Regions from separate parts of the Paramixta manurensis genome, predicted to be linked through region 3. Evidence: predicted binding sites of a transcription regulator. Region 3 holds the regulator's gene; each other region holds the start of a gene.
What was found. The regulator CRP, encoded in region 3, controls carbon source genes, mostly activating them, when cyclic AMP is high. The targets are predictions, from matches to a motif close to ATGTGANNNNNNTCACAT.
Positions count from the first base shown of each region.

Region 1 (4,392 bases), 520 kb from region 3:
TCTTATCGTACAGTTTGGCCGCCCGATCGGCGATACGTTGCGCGTTACGACTTTGATGTTCATAGCGCCAAAGATTGTTAATGGTACGCAACGCGACCAACAGCGTGGTGGGGCTAACTAACATAATGTTCTGCTGCAGCGCCTCGCTAATTAGCTCCGGCTGCCGATCAATAGCTAACAGAAAAGCAGGCTCAATCGGGATAAACATCAACACATAATCCAACGAGCGTAAACCCGGTAATTGTTGATAATCTTTGCGACTCAGCAAACGAATGTGACCACGTATTGCCGCAATATGCTCGTTGATTGCCTGCTCACGCGTAGCCTCATCGTCGCCATTAAAGTAACGCTCATAGGCAATTAAGGTCATTTTGGCATCAATCACTACGTCTTTGCCTTGCGGTAACCTGACAATCACATCTGGCTGCATACGACTATTGCGATCGACCTGCACACTAACCTGGGTTTCATATTCATGCCCTTCGCGTAGCCCCGAAGCCTCCAAAACGCGGCTTAACACCACTTCGCCCCAGTTCCCCTGGGTTTTATTATCGCCTTTTAATGCTTTCGTCAGGTTGATCGCCTCTTGCGCCATTTGCGCATTAAGCTGTTGTAAGTTGCGGATTTCGTGGGAAAGCGTATGGCGCTCACGGGCCTCCTGGCCAAAACTTTCCTGCACCTGACGGCGAAAGCCATCAAGTTGCTCGCGCAACGGGGTGATAAGCGCATTCAGGCTTTGTCGGTTCTGTTCATCCACCTTTCGCCCACTGTGTTCAAAAATGCGATTGGCGAGATTTTCGAACTGGGTGGTCAAACGCTGCTCGCTGTTCGCCAGCATGCGCTGTTTCTCTTCAGCGGCGATACGTGTCTCTTCCAGACGAATAGTTATTTCGCGTAACTCAACTTCCTGGGCACGATTAATCTCCAGTTGGTTACGTAGTTCCCGACCAAGCTGTTCGCTTTCATTACGCCAGTAATCGAAGTGATGTAGCTTTTCTTGCGCCGCGGCCAGCGTGCCGTGCATTTGGCGCAATTCGGTTTCCCGTTCCGCCTGTTGCCGTGCGGCGCGCAGCCATGCCAACGCCCAACCAACCAGCAACCCCGCCAGCCCAAGACATAAGCTTAAAATCAATTGGTTATCCACAGTTCCCCCGCCCGGCACCTTCAACAGGGAAAAGGTAGAGCGCTACTGTATGAATGTCCAGACAAAAATGACCTGACGCCAGGTATCGGCGTGAAGAAAACAGGCGCCGGACGGCGCCTGTGGGCAGAGAAAGGGCTAGATCAGACGGCGCGCGGCTTCAACTACAATTTTGACCGCATCGCTTTCGGTTTGCTTCATGGTTTCCGCATCGGGGATTTCTTTCTGCGTGCGGTTTACAATAACCCCGGCAACCATACCGGCACGCAACCCTTGGCTGGCGCACATGGTCAGTAACGTAGCGGACTCCATTTCATAATTCAGTACCCCCATCTGTTGCCACTCCTTCATCGAATTCTGGAAACGGCTAACCACCCGCCCGGAGAAGGTGTCATAACGTTCCTGTCCAGGATAGAAGGTATCGGAAGATGCGGTAATACCAATATGTGTAGTCGCGCCCACGGCTTTCGCCGCCTCCACCAGCGCGGTGGTGCAGGTAAAGTCTGCCACCGCCGGGAACTCCATCGGCGCGAAGTGCAGACTGGCGCCATCCAGACGTACCGAGCCGGTAGTCACCAGCACATCGCCAACCTGAATATGCGGCTGAATAGCGCCGGTGGTGCCTACGCGTAAGAATGTGCGCACACCCAGTTGCGCCAATTCTTCAACCGCGATAGAAGTAGAAGGGCCACCAATGCCAGTGGAACAAACGATGACGGCTTTGCCGTTCAGCTCCGCACGCCAGGTGGTGAACTCTCGGTGTGAGGCCAGGTGAACCGGGTTATCCATCAACGCCGCGATTTTCTTCACGCGCTCAGGATCGCCGGGCACGATAGCAAGCGTAGCGCCCTGTAAATCAGCTTTGGTGATCCCTAAATGAAAAACATCGGACTGGGCCATAACACGCTCCTGAATTGAAATAAGTTAACTGGCTAATACCGGCTACTCTACGGGAAAAGCGGATAAAATTATGTGAGAGCAATCACTCATAAAAATGAAAGTTACATTTTATCATTCAATAATTGTGATTTATTTCACATAAAAACATTTGTCCGCCCCCTTTTGCCACAAGCTGCCCTGCGCTTTTCATCGCGCCAGTGGTAAAGAAAATATCGCAGCGCTGCACAGAGTCGATGCCTAATCTTGGCTATAGTTACCTGATTGCGCTATTGCTAACACGGAGAGGACGATGAAAACCGAAGATAATATGGCCCATAAAGCGGGCGATCGCGGGTTCGCCCCCGCGGTGTCACCTACCGCCTCAACCACGATTGTTACTGAAAGTGCCGCCATCCATTCTGGCGAAACGTCGATCCCGACCCAGGGCGAAAACATGCCCGCTTTTTATGCCAAACCGAAAGATGCCGATGGCCCATTGCCAGTAGTTTTGGTGGTACAGGAGATTTTTGGCGTCCACGAACATATCCGTGATATTTGCCGTCGTCTGGCGAATGAGGGTTATCTGGCCGTTGCGCCGGAGCTCTACTTCCGTCAGGGCGATCCTAACGATTATGACGATATTCCTACCTTGTTTGCGGAACTGGTCAGTAAAGTCCCCGATGCACAGGTGTTGGCCGATTTGGATCATGTGGCGAACTGGGCCTCCCGCAATGGCGGGGAAATACGTCGCATGGCGATTACCGGTTTCTGCTGGGGCGGGCGCATTACCTGGCTGTATGCCGCACACAATCCACAGCTAAAAGCGGCGGTGGCTTGGTACGGTCGTCTGGTTGGCGAAAAGAGTATGAAACAACCGAAGCATCCGATTGATATCGCCGTCAATCTGAACGCCCCGGTGCTGGGATTGTATGGCGCTAAGGATAGCGGTATTCCACAAGAGAGTGTCGAATCCATGCGTCAGGCACTTCGCGCGGCGAACGCTAAGGCGGAGATCATCGTTTATCCCGATGCCGATCACGCTTTTAACGCAGATTACCGTCCGAGTTATCACGAAGAGTCGGCGAAAGATGGTTGGCAACGCATGCTGGCGTGGTTTAAACAGTACGGCGTTGCACCGCAAGCCTAAGCTAAGTAAAAAAAGGGGCGTTCACCACGCCCCCAATAATTACCACAACACAGAAATATTAAGCGTGTTCCGCACGCAGGTTTTGCGCCGCTTTAACCATGTTTGCCAGCGCTTGACGTGTTTCTGTCCAGCCACGTGTTTTCAAACCACAATCCGGGTTAACCCACAAACGCTCCGTCGGGATGCGCTTCGCGGCTTTACGTAACAATGCTTCCATCCACTCCACGCTTGGCACGTTTGGCGAGTGAATATCGTAAACACCCGGGCCAATTTCATTGGGGTATTCAAACACTTCAAATGACTCCAGGAGTTCCATATCTGAGCGCGAGGTTTCGATGGTGATAACATCGGCATCCAACGCGGCAATCGAATCCATGATGTCGTTAAACTCGCAATAACACATATGGGTATGGATCTGGGTATCATCCTGTGCAACGGCGGCATTTAAGCGGAAGGCATCCACCGCCCAGGCAAGGTAAGCCGCCCAGTCGGACTGACGCAACGGTAAGCCTTCACGTAGGGCTGGCTCATCAATCTGGATAATCCCGATACCGGCCTTTTCCAAATCCTCCACTTCATCACGCAGTGCCAGCGCAATTTGCTTAGCAATAGTTTCACGGGAAACGTCTTCACGCGGGAACGACCAGCACAAAATAGTGACCGGCCCGGTTAACATGCCTTTTACCGGCTTATCGGTCAGAGATTGTGCATATTTTGCCCACTCAACGGTAATCGCTTCTGGGCGGCTAACATCGCCGATAATAACCGGAGGTTTCACACAGCGTGAGCCATAGCTTTGCACCCAGCCGTTTTGCGTAAAGACAAAACCATCCAGGTGTTCACCGAAGTACTCAACCATGTCGTTGCGTTCGGCCTCACCGTGAACCAGCACATCAAGCCCCAAGCGTTCCTGCTCGACGATCGCTTGTTTAATATGTTCGGAAATACCGGTGCGGTAGTGATTACTATCCAGACGCCCTTGCTTGAAATCCAGGCGCAGGCCGCGAATTTCGGTGGTCTGAGGGAAAGAACCGATGGTGGTGGTCGGCCATGCCGGTAAGTTAAAGCGTTGGCGCTGGGCTGCTGCACGCGTCTGATAATCGCTCTGGCGCTCGCTATCTTTGGCGGTAATTTCCGCTAAGCGCTTTCCAACCGCAGCATTATGTACGCGGGCGGAATCACGGCGGGCGCGGATCGGCGCACTCCACGCTTCCAGCGAAGCGGC
Region 1 covers NZ_CP054212.1:4,466,515-4,470,906, forward strand. Annotated here, with positions in the region: gene rmuC (DNA recombination protein RmuC) at 1-1,144, opposite strand, end outside; gene udp (uridine phosphorylase) at 1,280-2,041, opposite strand; gene PMPD1_RS21455 (dienelactone hydrolase family protein) at 2,331-3,167, shown strand; gene metE (5-methyltetrahydropteroyltriglutamate--homocysteine S-methyltransferase) at 3,226-4,392, opposite strand, start outside.
Region 1: the regulator CRP is predicted to act here: its motif matches at 2,164-2,181, upstream of udp (uridine phosphorylase).

Region 2 (4,392 bases), 250 kb from region 3:
GGCCGGGCAAGCCCGGCCCGCAGATTATGCTGGCTGTTTCCCTGAAAGGATGTCCAGCACATCTTGTACGCTGGTGGTAGAGGCCAGCTTTTCAATCACGCTCTCGTCATCAAGGGCGTTAGTCAGGCTGGTTATCACCTGGATGTGTTCATTATTACGTGCGGCGATACCAATCACCAGACGCGCAACGTCATCCTCTTCTTCGCCAAAGCGAACGCCATTCGGATACTGGCAGAACACCACGCCGGTTTTCAGCACGCGGTCTTTCGCTTCCACTGTCCCGTGCGGCACGGCAATCGATTCGCCAAGGTAGGTCGGCGTCAGTTTTTCGCGATCCAGCATGGCGTCAACATATTCCGGCTCTACGTAACCGCCTTTCACCAACTGCTCTCCGGCGAAACGAATTGCTTGCTCTTTGTTATCGGCGTGCTGACCCAGGAACACGTTATCCGCGCCGAGCTTAAACAGGTTATCCTGGCTGTTGTCATAGCTATCGCTCAATGCGGCATCCACTTTTTGACGGTTGCCGGCGCTACGGTTAGCTTCGACCAGACGTGCAGTCAGGTCGGTATACAGCGCGCTATCAAGGAAATTGCTTAACGAGATATGCTGAGCGTGCGGTGCCTGACGCATGGCGCGTTCGGTAAGATCGCGGTGGGTAATCACCAGATCGACATCGCCTGGCAGCGCATTAATCGCGGTATTGGTTACCGAGATATTGGTTAAGCCAGCATCATTGACTTTCTTACGTAACACCCCGGCGCCCATGGCGCTGGAGCCCATACCGGCATCGCAGGCAACAATGATTTTACGCACGTGGCTCAGATCGCCGCTCATCGCATCTGCCGCTGCGGCGGTTGCGTTTGGCGTTGCCTGGCCTTTGGACTGCGCTTTCATATCTTTCACACGTTGTGACATGGCTTCGATATCGTCATCTTCTTTAACTTTGCTGGTTTTCAGCAGGATAGAAGAGAGCACGAAGGAGACCACGAAAGCAGCGATAATCGCGATGATATTCGCAAAATAAGTCCCTTTTGGTGTCATTGCCAACACCGCGAGGATGGAGCCAGGAGACGCCGGAGAAACCAAGCCGCCGTGCAGTACGGTCAGCGTAAACACGCCGGTCATACCGCCAAAAATTACCGCGATCAGCAGACGTGGGCTCATCAACACATACGGGAAGTAAATTTCGTGGATACCGCCCAGGAAGTGAATGATTGCCGCGCCGCCCGCAGATTGTTTCGCGTTACCACGGCCAAAGAACATGTAGGCAACCAGAACGCCCATGCCCGGACCTGGGTTGGCTTCAATCAGGAAGAAGATGGATTTCCCGGCTTCGCTCGCCTGCTGAATACCCAACGGTGAGAAGATACCGTGGTTAATCGCGTTGTTCAGGAACAGGATTTTTGCCGGTTCCACGAAGATGGAGGTTAGCGGCAGCAGGTTATGCTGAACCATCAGGTTTACGCCGGTTGCCAGAATGTGCGACAAACCTTCAACCAATGGACCAATAGCAAGGAAAGCCAGAATCGCCAACAGCATGCCGATAATACCGGCAGAGAAGTTGTTGACCAGCATTTCGAAACCGCTTTTTATCTTACCGTCAACCATACGGTCAAACGATTTGATCGCCCAGCCGCCCAGCGGACCCGCAATCATTGAGCCAAGGAACATTGGCATATCGGCGCCGACAATCACGCCCATGGTCGTGATGGCGCCCACTACGCCGCCACGATCGCCGCCTACCAGACGCCCGCCGGTAAAACCAATCAACAGCGGCAGCAGGTAGGTAATCATCGGGCCAACCAGTTTTGCCAGCGTTGCGTTTGGCGCCCATCCGGTTGGAATGAATAATGCGGTAATGATACCCCATGCGATAAACGCACCGATATTGGGCATCACCATGTTACTCAGGAAGCGACCAAAGCTCTGGACTCTGACCTTGACTGATGAGGACATAAAAACACACCCCTTATTAGTACGCGCCGACAAATAAGAGAGCGCGTTGTTTTTGTTAAGACGTTACGGCGGGGAGCCGTTAGTATCACTGTATGCAGCCGGACTCTAGCACGCGAAAATGACGCTGCGTAGTGCGCGGGCAAAATGTGATGTATGTCACGCTTGTGGTTGGTCTTTAGGGGGTATTTTAGTGACACTCGTCACAAAATGGCAGTGTAAAAAAAAGACAGTGCGGATTTTGTCGCCATAAAAGACGCTTATATGTGATGGTTATCACAAAATTGACTGGGCGTTTTATTTGAAAAATGTGATTTAAATCACAATGTATTTTTATGTCAAAATGCCGTCGATCACACTTTGACTCGGCAGAGAAGCGCAGCCGCTCAGTGGCGTAATTTTATTACGTGGTCATGTAAACGTAAGGCGGCTCCGGGCCGCCTGAAAGTGAGGGATTACTGAAAACCGCCCTGAACCGCACTTTGCGCCTGAGTTAAAGCCTGCGATTTCGCGGCGAGGCTACTCATAATGGCATTGTACTGGCTGGCCTGCTGCTGCGAGGGGAATTGTACCGCGTTGTCATTAAAACTGACGCGCGGCCCCTGTTGTTGGAGGAAATCCCCGGCCTGTACCGCATCTTGGCTCAATGACTGTAGAGCAGGGAGTAGCGGCCCAAGCGCGTTTGCCGGCTGCGTGACCACGTTGTTATAAACCTTATCGTAAGCATTTTTCAGATCATCCGGCTGTTTCAGCGCCGCTTTACTACTGTCGGCCTGGCTTTTGGCGCTCTGAATTTGTTGGGCCAACACGTTCAGTGAACCACTCGCCTGACGCAGCGAATCGCGGCGGGTTAAATAATCCTGCGGCACGCGGATCGCCGAAAGCTCATCCACCACCGGACGCATACCGTTATCCACCGCTTTGTTCACCTGCTGAGAGAAGCCATAAATAATGGCGTAATCGCTGGCATAATTACCGAAGCGCTGTTTCTGGTCTTCACTCAGACTGGGTAAATGTTCGCCGCTACGCATGACGGTGTTTTGCAGGAAATCGATAAAGGCTTTGCGCTGTTCCGGCTCTTTATCGCCACAAGCGGTGAGTAATGAAACCAATAATACCGCCGCCATGGGCAACCACCAACGCGCCTGGATGCGGGAGATTCCTGTCGCCATCGAATTTACTCCTGTAAGTTAACGCGTTATCTGATTGATAACGCGTAAGTAGGTCATTGCATTAATGTGCCTAAGAATAGATCAATGCATCAAGGCTGGATATGTTTTCTGAAGAATTTCCACCCGTTCCCTACAAGCGACGGGTGGGGAGCAAGCGCATATGTAATGGAAATGGCGGTGAAACCGGTAAGTGGCTGCTTTTCTAGATTGTTTTACGCATATCCTGACGAACCAGCAATTGCCCCTGAAACAGTAGCACTAGCGTGCGAAGTAGTAGCAAGGCAATCAGCAAATTGCTGAATACAAAAAGTGGAATGGCGAGCGCCGATAAAATCCCATCGTGGCTGCTATGTCCGAGGTGCAATGCCGTGGTGGCGAGAGCTGAGAGGCCAAACGAGAAGCTCCAAAAGGAGGCGGTGAAAGGGGCTTCCAGATACCACGGAAGCAGGCGGATCATAAAGATCAGTTGCAGTAATCCATAACCGAAAAGTAGTTTGGCAAAAACGTCTGCGTGGCCGCCGTTTACGGACAGCCAGGCACTGCAAGCCACCAAAGCCGGCGCTAACTGAATCCCAAGAGAAATGCGGGTAGCAGACGGCATCTCTCCGGCAGAACGCATACGATGCAGAATCGCCGGTTCAAGGCTTAGCCAGGATAAAATGCCTGCACCGAGGAACAACAAACCCAGGTCATGGTAGCCGAGCGCGCCACACGCCATCGCGCTAATAAAATTATTGGCGACAGTGGGTAAATAAAGCCCCGGCGTCGTTGCCTCGTTAGGATGCTTACCTCGCCATAGACCCGCGCTTTGCCATGCCGCATAGTTAAGTTGCGCCGTGGCGCCGAGGATGAACATTCCGACAGCCAGAGAGTGGAACCATGGGGTGATGCCTATTGCAACCAACATCGTGGTCGCCGGGAATAGACTCACGTAACTACTCATTAGAGGATGTTCGATTTCAGCAACGACGCTGTGTGGAAAATGGTACAACCGCCAAAGAAAAGCACAGGCCAACAGAAACCAGATAGAGATGGCAAAGATAATCAGCGAGTTGCCAATCTCAGGCGGGAGCACTGGCCATATGGTGCTGGCGTAACGCCAGCTAAATCCACAGCCAATGGTGCCTAACACTATGCCAAAATATCCAGCCGGCAGGCTAAGCCGCAACGGACCCCTTTTGCCCATAATTCGTCGCCTCGTTTAGACATAAGATGCATAAAATATACATGTTATTGTGCTATTCATCTAATTACTATTGCTTAA
Region 2 covers NZ_CP054212.1:119,215-123,606, forward strand. Annotated here, with positions in the region: gene PMPD1_RS00560 (PTS mannitol transporter subunit IICBA) at 25-1,959, opposite strand; gene PMPD1_RS00565 (DUF3053 domain-containing protein) at 2,412-3,128, opposite strand; gene tehA (dicarboxylate transporter/tellurite-resistance protein TehA) at 3,331-4,314, opposite strand.
Region 2: the regulator CRP is predicted to act here: its motif matches at 2,221-2,238, upstream of PMPD1_RS00560 (PTS mannitol transporter subunit IICBA).

Region 3 (4,392 bases):
CGCTATAGCCATTCTGGCTGACAAACATAATCGTCATCAGAATCCAGTAAGGTTTGGGAATGTTAAACGACAACGCCAACGTACTACCAATCCCCAGCATGACCGCAAAACGTGCCGCCGTGCGCAGTGCGGCGGACTTGATCGACAGATAGCTACGTAACGCCGGTAGCAGCGGCAAACGGCGCTGCCGGTCCGCCATCAGATCGCGTGGATAGAGCGGGCGCTGTGTCCGCAACACGCGAGCAATGCGGCTGAAATGGTAATAGCAGAAGTTACCGACGGGGTTATCCGGATGCTGGCGGGAAATTTTCTCCAGCGCCTGCAAAGGTTTCTCCATCGTGAAACGATCGGGCAGCCGGTGGTAGAGAATGTCATCGGCCAGCTCGCGTAACCGGGCAGAGATCAGGTTGGCGTTCCAGCGGATCACCGCCTCAGCATGGCTCTGCTCTACCAGCTTTTGTACTTCTTCCGGTTGATGCAAGCTCACCGAAATATGTTCTTGTAGATCGAGCGCGACCTGAAACGCGCGCGTCAGGCGTTTATGGCTATTGTTTCGGTTGGCGGCCAACATATGCATTTGCTGATAGCACATGTTAATCAGGTCGACCGCTTTCTGCTGGCGCGCCAACAGCGGCGGCAGCGCTTTCTCCGGATCGGTTAAACGGGTAAGTAAGGTGTATTTCGCATCGCAATAGTCGGCGAGTTCACGATAGAGCAGGCTCAACGTTTCACGCATTGGTTGCTCTTTCCACAGCGAAAACCAGAACCAGTTAAAGAAGCCGTACCAAATAGTTCCGCCAATATAGAGAAGCGGTGGTGCCCAGATCGGCATGCGGCCGATCAGGCTGAGGGTAAAGATGGCGGCAATCAGTGAGGCCGGCAGTAGACGCGCATGGAGCGGGCTGATTTCTCCGGTCACGCCCAGTAATAGCGGCATGGCAAGCAAGATAGCCGGTAAGGGAATTGCGTGTTGCGTCAACCACTGGATTAGGAAACTGCTGGTGGCAAATAAGGTGCCGCCGACAATCAGGCGCTTAAAAAAGCGCTTATGCGGCGTATCCAGACCGGCAATATTGCAACAGGCAGGCACCAGCGAGAACAACAGACCCTGTTGTAAGTTACCAAATAGCCAGCCAATCGCGACCGGCAAACAGAGCACCAACGTTTGCCGCAACGCATAATTGACTTCAGGGTGATAAATTATTCGCCGCCACATCCGCTTATCACAGTATAAAAAAACGGCGCGATACCAGGTATCACGCCGTGGGTTTAGAGAGCTTAGCGCGTGCCGTAGACGACGATGGTTTTGCCGTGCGCGGAGATCAGATTTTGGTCTTCCAGCATTTTCAGGATACGCCCGACGGTTTCGCGTGAGCAGCCAACGATCTGGCCAATCTCTTGACGCGTAATTTTAATTTGCATGCCGTCCGGATGTGTCATCGCGTCGGGCTGTTTTGCCAGATTGAGTAAAGTTTGTGCGATACGTCCCGTCACGTCGAGGAAAGCGAGGTTACCCACTTTTTCCGATGTGACCTGGAGGCGACGCGCCATTTGCGAAGAGAGGCGCATGAGGATGTCTGGGTTAACCTGAATCAACTGACGGAATTTCTTATAGGAAATTTCAGCCACTTCACAGGCCGTTTTTGCACGGACCCACGCACTACGTTCCTGACCCTCTTCGAACAAGCCAAGCTCGCCAATGAAATCACCCTGATTGAGGTAGGAGAGGATCATCTCTTTGCCTTCTTCATCCTTGATCAGCACGGCTACGGCACCTTTGACGATGTAGTAGAGCGTTTCGGCCTTTTCACCTTGATGAATTAGCGTGCTTTTGGATGGATATTTGTGAATATGGCAATGTGACAGGAACCATTCGAGTGTAGGGTCTGTTTGCGGTTTGCCGAGAACCATTCGCTGTTATCCTCTGTTGTAATCGTGCCCTAAACACAGGGCAAAGTTCCCTGTTAGGCGTGGAAATATTCAAACATTTTCCTGGCAGGAAATTTTCCGGGCCTCTGTTTCGAGCTAAGCTCATCAAATTGTCCCGTTTTCGCTTTTAATGGCGAAATATTACAGCTTTGTTTGTAGCACAGCTTTAGGCTACTGTCTTCTGTTGTCTCGCTTCAGCATGACGGGAATCGTTGATGTTTGCCGTTTTATTCGGGTAAGCGTAGTCTGACATGTCAGAGAAAGGTTAGGAGGAAGTGCGATGCAGGCGCGAGTTAAGTGGGTTGAAGGGCTGACCTTTTTGGGAGAATCCTCATCGGGTCATCAGGTACTGATGGATGGGAACTCAGGCGATAAAGCGCCAAGCCCAATGGAAATGGTGCTGATGGCGGCGGGCGGCTGTAGCGCGATTGATGTGGTTTCGATACTGCAAAAGGGACGTAATGAGGTGGCGGATTGTGAAGTCAAGCTCAGCTCGGAGCGTCGGGAAGAAGCGCCGCGTATTTTTACCCATATCAATCTGCATTTTATCGTTAGCGGTAAGGCATTGAGCGATAAAGCGGTCGCGCGGGCGGTAGATTTATCGGCGGAAAAATATTGTTCGGTGGCTATCATGCTAGGGAAAGGCGTTGAGATTACCCATAGCTATGAGGTTGTGGCGTTGTGATCCTGCGCCAACGATAATGGGATGCCGGGGCCCGGCATCCTTCTGGCATTACTCGATTTTTTTGCCTTCCATCAGCCGTTTCACCAGCGGCGACATAATCAGCTCCATGGCCAGCCCCATTTTTCCACCCGGAACCACTAGCGTATTGATGTGCGAGATAAATGAACCTTGCAACATCGCCAATAAATAAGGGAAGTCGATATCTTCCAGACCCTGGAAATGAATCACCACAAAGCTCTCATCCAGCGATGGAATGCCGCGGGCAGCGAACGGGTTTGAGGTATCGACGGTGGGAACGCGCTGGAAGTTAATATGCGTGCGTGAAAACTGCGGCGTAATGTAATTAATGTAATCTTCCATTGAACGCACGACCGAATCCATCACCGCTTCACGCGAATGGCCGCGCTCACTGGTGTCACGTACCAATTTTTGGATCCATTCAAGGTTAACGATCGGCACCACGCCTACCAGCAAATCGACCTTATCCGCCACATTATGCTGTTGGGTTACCACGCCGCCATGCAGGCCTTCATAAAACAAGATGTCGGTAGGTTCTGGTAGCGGCTGCCAGGGCGTAAACGTACCCGGCACCTGATTCCACGGCACCGCCTCATCATAGGTGTGCAAATACTTGCGCGATTTACCGCGCCCATTCTCGCCATATTCGACGAAGGTTTGTTCCAGCAGGCCGAAATCATTCGCCTCCGGGCCGAAGTAACTGATGTGCCGCCCTAAATCACGCGCTTTGCGAATGGCCATATCCATTTCCGGGCGCGTATAGCGGTGGAAGCTATCCCCTTCCAGTTCAGCGGCATGTAAATCCAACTGCTGGAAAATCTTACGAAACGCGAGGCTGGTGGTGGTGGTTCCCGCGCCGCTTGAGCCGGTGACGGCGATAATCGGATGCCTGGCAGACATAATAAAGCTCCCTGTAGTAAGACGGGCGATGAGCATTGTTATCACGTTTAGCGCATCGGTGTCATCTTTGCCGTCGGGCGATGCTAAAAAAGCAACACGGTGACGCAAATTTGCTGCTTTAAACGCCTGGCAAAATTAACGAGACTGAGAAAAAAGCGGGAGAAAGAACATGAAAATGCCGTCGTCACGTTGGTGGTGGGAGTTATCCACGCGAGAGTTCAGTCAGCTTGAAATGGATAAAATCGTGGCGGTGCTGCCGATAGGCGCCGTTGAGCAGCATGGGCCGCATTTGCCGGTATGTGTCGATGCAGCAATCAATGCCGGCATCATTCAGCGGGCGATAGCGTTAATGCCCGCCGAGTTGCCGGTACTGGTGTTGCCCGCGTTAACCATTGGTAAATCAGACGAACACAGCAATTATCCCGGTACCTTAACCTTACCGTACGAGGTGTTGGGGCAAGTGTGGTTCGAAGTGGCAAAGAGCGCCTGGCGCGCCGGTATTGGTAAGCTGATTTTTTGGAATTCACACGGTGGACAGCCGCAATTGATGGAGATTGTTTGCCGTAAGCTACGCGCCGAACTAGGGATGTTTGCGGTCGGCGCCAGTTGGTTTCGAACCATCGACTCTTCCGATCTCTACAGTGAAGCGGAACGGCAACACGGTATTCACGGCGGAGAGTCGGAGACCAGTATCATGCTCCATTTGCATCCGGAGTGGGTACACATGGAGCATGCGGACAATTTTATTTCATCTTCGGTTGCGTGGGCGGAGAACGGGGGCATTTTAACGCCGGAAGGCGGCGTGAGTTTCGGCTGGATGGCGGAAGACCTCCATCCGTCAGGCACCACCGGTAACGCGG
Region 3 covers NZ_CP054212.1:372,775-377,166, forward strand. Annotated here, with positions in the region: gene PMPD1_RS01695 (YccS/YhfK family putative transporter) at 1-1,216, opposite strand, end outside; gene crp (cAMP-activated global transcriptional regulator CRP) at 1,279-1,911, opposite strand; gene PMPD1_RS01705 (OsmC family protein) at 2,210-2,614, shown strand; gene PMPD1_RS01710 (phosphoribulokinase) at 2,663-3,532, opposite strand; gene PMPD1_RS01715 (creatininase family protein) at 3,702-4,392, shown strand, end outside.

Region 4 (4,392 bases), 790 kb from region 3:
TCAGTGTTTGGAAATGCGCTTCTCCGCCAGGTAATAAAATCGGTTCTCTCATTGCGAGAATTAAGTGATGCGCCGCTTGCGCGGCCTGCTCCGCGCGATCGATATTGTGCAGTAACACTGCGAACTCATCGCCACCGAGCCGGGCCACCAAATCACTGGCCCGCAAATTGGCACGCAGACGCCGGGCCGTCTCGACCAGAACGTCATCTCCCGCCGCATGGCCATAAGTGTCATTCACCTGTTTAAACCGGTCGCCATCAATAAATAGCACCGCCGCGCGCCTGCGCAGACTGGGATCGCTGAGTAAACGTTTTAATTCGCGCTCGAAGAACAATCGATTAGGCAACCGAGTCAGCGCATCGTGAGAGGCCTGGAAAGCCAGCGAGTCATGTTGGCGTTTCATTTGCTGCTGCCACTTCGCCATTTCATCCAGCAAGCCATTAAAATCACTACTGAGTTTGTTCAGTTCAGCAATGTCGGAACCGGGAACGCGTTGCGTAAATATCCGCCTGGCCCGCACATCATGCGCCACGCTGGCAATGTTCTGTAGCCCACGCAAGATGCCCTGATGCATACGGTGCGAAAGTATTGAAGCGAATAATGCGGTGAATAACAGGCTGCCCATCAGCCAACTGATGACCAGGTAGATATAGCGAATAATGGTTTCCGCATTACCGGTTAACCAAACGCGCCCAATCTCTTGATTATGATGCGTTATCGCCACCGAGACCGGGTGCGGAAAAAACCATGAGGCAATAAAACGATGGGCTTTATTTTGCTCAAGAAACCGGCGCGAATGCCAGGCGGCTAACGGATTATTTTGCTGGCGATAAATTTTACCCTGCGCGAATTCGCCATGTTGCCCAAGACCTTGCAAAATATCCTGCGCCGCTTGCTGGTCGTTGGCCAGGACCGCGCCTTTTACTGCATAACTGACGGTTGAAGCCACCAGTTGTAAATTGCTTTCGGCGTAACTACGTAGTGCAAACAGTGAGAGTACTGACAGCGACACACCCGACACCGATAGCGAAACCAAGATAATAATCAAATGGATACGTTGCAATGACTGACGCAATGTCGGCAACGAATGCGGCAACGCAGAAACGAAAGAGTTATGCCGGACCATAGTGGTTACCTGCCCCGTCAACCCTGAAAGAAAACATGAGGCCAGCCGGTGCGGAATAAAAATAGCGCGGTGTATTACGTGGTTTGTGCATTGTTATCATCCTTATGAAACGCAGCTCAAAACCCTCTTTCTCATTACCCTTAATGCTTGATTACGTAATGAGATAGAGGGTTACCTGAAAAAATTCGCTATTTCTCAGGACCCTGTCAAAAGCGGCAAAAAAACTACCATACCAGGCTTAAATTTTGTTCAAATTTTAAAATCCAGTGATATAATGTGAGCCAAGTCACATTACTGCCGTGTCAGTTCATGGGTTGAGAGGGTTCCCTGGCTTCCTCACAACACCTCAGGTGATGCCAATAACCAACGTCAGGGCAGACATCTTCAGAGGTTTTTTACATGGCTACCTTGACCACCGGTCTTATTGTAATGCGCTGGGAATTACTGAGCGCAATCATGATGTTTTTCGCCAGCACTTTTAAAATTAAATGCCGCCAGAGCAGCCATAACCTGATGGCGTTTGTGTTTAGCGGCGTTGGCATTGGCATGTCTTGTTGGTTTGTCACCGGCCTGCTTGGCATTACCCTTAGCATGGAAAACTTCAACAACTTTTTGGACATTTCCAAACATGCCTTTGTGGATATCATGAGCCAGGCTCCTGCCAACTGGCCAATGCCTTAAGCCTGCTCTCCGCCTGCTTTCGCTTCCGGTTGTCATACTTTTTTCAACATTTCCGGAAGCGAAATATCCTCAGACTTTGCGTCAGATTGCGGCACTCGGGTGCGGTCCTGAATCCACATGTCGCCCATGATTTTATCCAGCCCCTGTTCCAGGCCGGTCACCAAACCTGCTCCTGGCGTAAAGGTTAACTCGCCAAAGTAGATCTGATCCCCATGGATGTACCAATCGACACGCACGTAGTCGAACGCACACGCCAGTGTTTTACTCAGTTCCAGCGCCTTTGCTAACTTGTCTTGCTTATCTGCCATATCCAGCCCGGTATCGCGGATACGATGGAAAACCTTGCTCAGATTGTTCACATAAAACTGCATCGATAACGCCGGGCCGCCGCGGTTATAGATCACCTGCAATACATATTCAAAGTTGCCGTCCCGCTTGTTGAACATATGAAACTTGTAGTCCACGGCGGCGCTTTCCCCGTCACCGATATAGCGCTCAACCAAGATATGCGGCTTGATGTAGCGATAGTGAATTTCCCGTACTTCGTTGGAGTAATCTTTTTTCAACCACTCCTGGCAACGGTTAACCAAACGTTGACGACCTTCGGTATCCGGCTCCTCAAGCAAAATCTCCACCATGTTGGAACCGTGGTTTGATTTAATCACCGTATTTCTTAACGACGCCACATTAAGCAATGTTGCGGGGTCGCTGGTTTCATGCACCAACGGGATCAAGTACTGATCGCCAATAATATTGGCAATATAACCACGCACTAAAAACTTATCGGACAACCGTCCGTAACACAGATGATCGCCATTGATGAATTTGCGGTACAGCACCTTTTCATTGAACAGCTTAGGCTCGCGTATGTTCGGTAAGTGTTTAAATTTATAAAAATAGTGCACTCGATCCTGATAGACCCACGGCATTTTTTTAACAAAATAGAGAACGCTTCTTCTCAATTCATTCTTAAAATTCAACATCTTTTACCTCATTTGTAGGTCTTGTAGTTCAGTGAGGAAATTTGCATTTTTATAATGACGCCGTTTTTAAAGAAGTAATTCATTACGGTCAGCGACAATAACTCAATGATAAAAACGCTCCATGCCGCGCCAGATAAACCAAAGCCGTGGATCAAGCCATACGACAGGGGTAAACCAATCAGCATTAAACAGACGATTTTTATCAACAAATAATTAAAGCCACCCTCTTTAACAATGTAACGGTATGCCACCGTTCCCATTGCGGAGAGGCTGGTTGCCACTGAGAGCAACGTAACGAGACTTCCTGATTGTGTGTAGTGGTGCCCGTATAACATTACGATAATCTTCTCGCCATACAGAAAGATGAAAAGAAGCATTAATAGCGAGACGATCATGACATAGCCATTCAACTTTGCCGTTAATTTCAAGGCTACATCCGGCCGCTCTCTAAAAATTTCAGTAAAACTTGATGTAATAAGAGCCAAAGGAATAAATATCCATGAGGCTGAAATGGTGTTTGCAGCAGCGAACAGGCCGAGATCCTGTGCCGAACCAACACCAACTAAGAAAAACTGTGCCATTTTTACCTGTATCGATATAAAAATACTGGATATTGCCAACGGCAAGCCGGCATACAGTAAATAACGCAAATAGAGGCTGCGTTTTCTTCCGGAGACCGCTAATTCACGATTCCCCCGATAAAAGGTATAACGCTTAATTAAATAAGGAACTAACGTTACTGAAATAATAGACAGCGTCAGCCATGACGGATTAAGCCGCCACCAGGCGATAGAGAAGCTGATAGCAAAACTGAGCAGCATACCAACCGAGTTTGCTACCGTATTCAGTCGCGATGCCAGTCGGGCGTTATTGTAGACGCTAAAAGTATCTTGGGTAACAAACAACGCTGAAAAAAATGAGGCCAGCGAAAACAAAAGGAAATTCTGCTTCATGCTATATCCTACCCATGCTAATACGGGTAGCGACAGCGCCAGCAAAATTGTCATACGCATTTTTTTTGCAACGCTCATCAAGCGAATGCCTTTGTGTGCGCTTTTACTTAAGTGCTTAAAAAGTATGGTTTCAGTACCAAAAATCGCTACCGTTTGAACCACCGAAAAAACCGATGCAGAAAAAGCGATCTGGCCAAAGATGGATGGCCCGAAGGATTTTGCCACGTATGAAGTAACAAAAACTACGCCAAAAACAGAGACAATCTTTTCTGACATCATCCACGCAGCATTAGACATTACACTGTATTTCATCGACGCATCCTTTGTGTTTTCTACTACATGCCGCTTTACAGACATCCTTGTTTACTACTGAAAACTGTGCACTATGAGCGCAGGTAAAAATTGAGATAATTTCTCTTTCGGCCAGGTTAACTTGATTAATTATTGGTTTTAACTCTGGCCACTTTGTGGGGAATTAAGACAACCGCCCCTTGTTTTTATCGGACAAACAGCGTCAACGTTAATAATTTGAATTAAACATGGCACGAAACGACTATTTTGTAAAAAACCGCACCCGGGCCATTTTTGAGTCGTGACGTTATCTATCGTTACTGTCTATCGAATCTATAACAAAAACCTACATTGAGAA
Region 4 covers NZ_CP054212.1:4,202,830-4,207,221, forward strand. Annotated here, with positions in the region: gene dgcN (diguanylate cyclase DgcN/YfiN) at 1-1,126, opposite strand, end outside; gene PMPD1_RS20260 (YjcB family protein) at 1,526-1,807, shown strand; gene PMPD1_RS20265 (ATP-grasp fold amidoligase family protein) at 1,840-2,790, opposite strand; gene PMPD1_RS20270 (MATE family efflux transporter) at 2,799-4,055, opposite strand.
Region 4: the regulator CRP is predicted to act here: its motif matches at 1,401-1,418, upstream of PMPD1_RS20260 (YjcB family protein).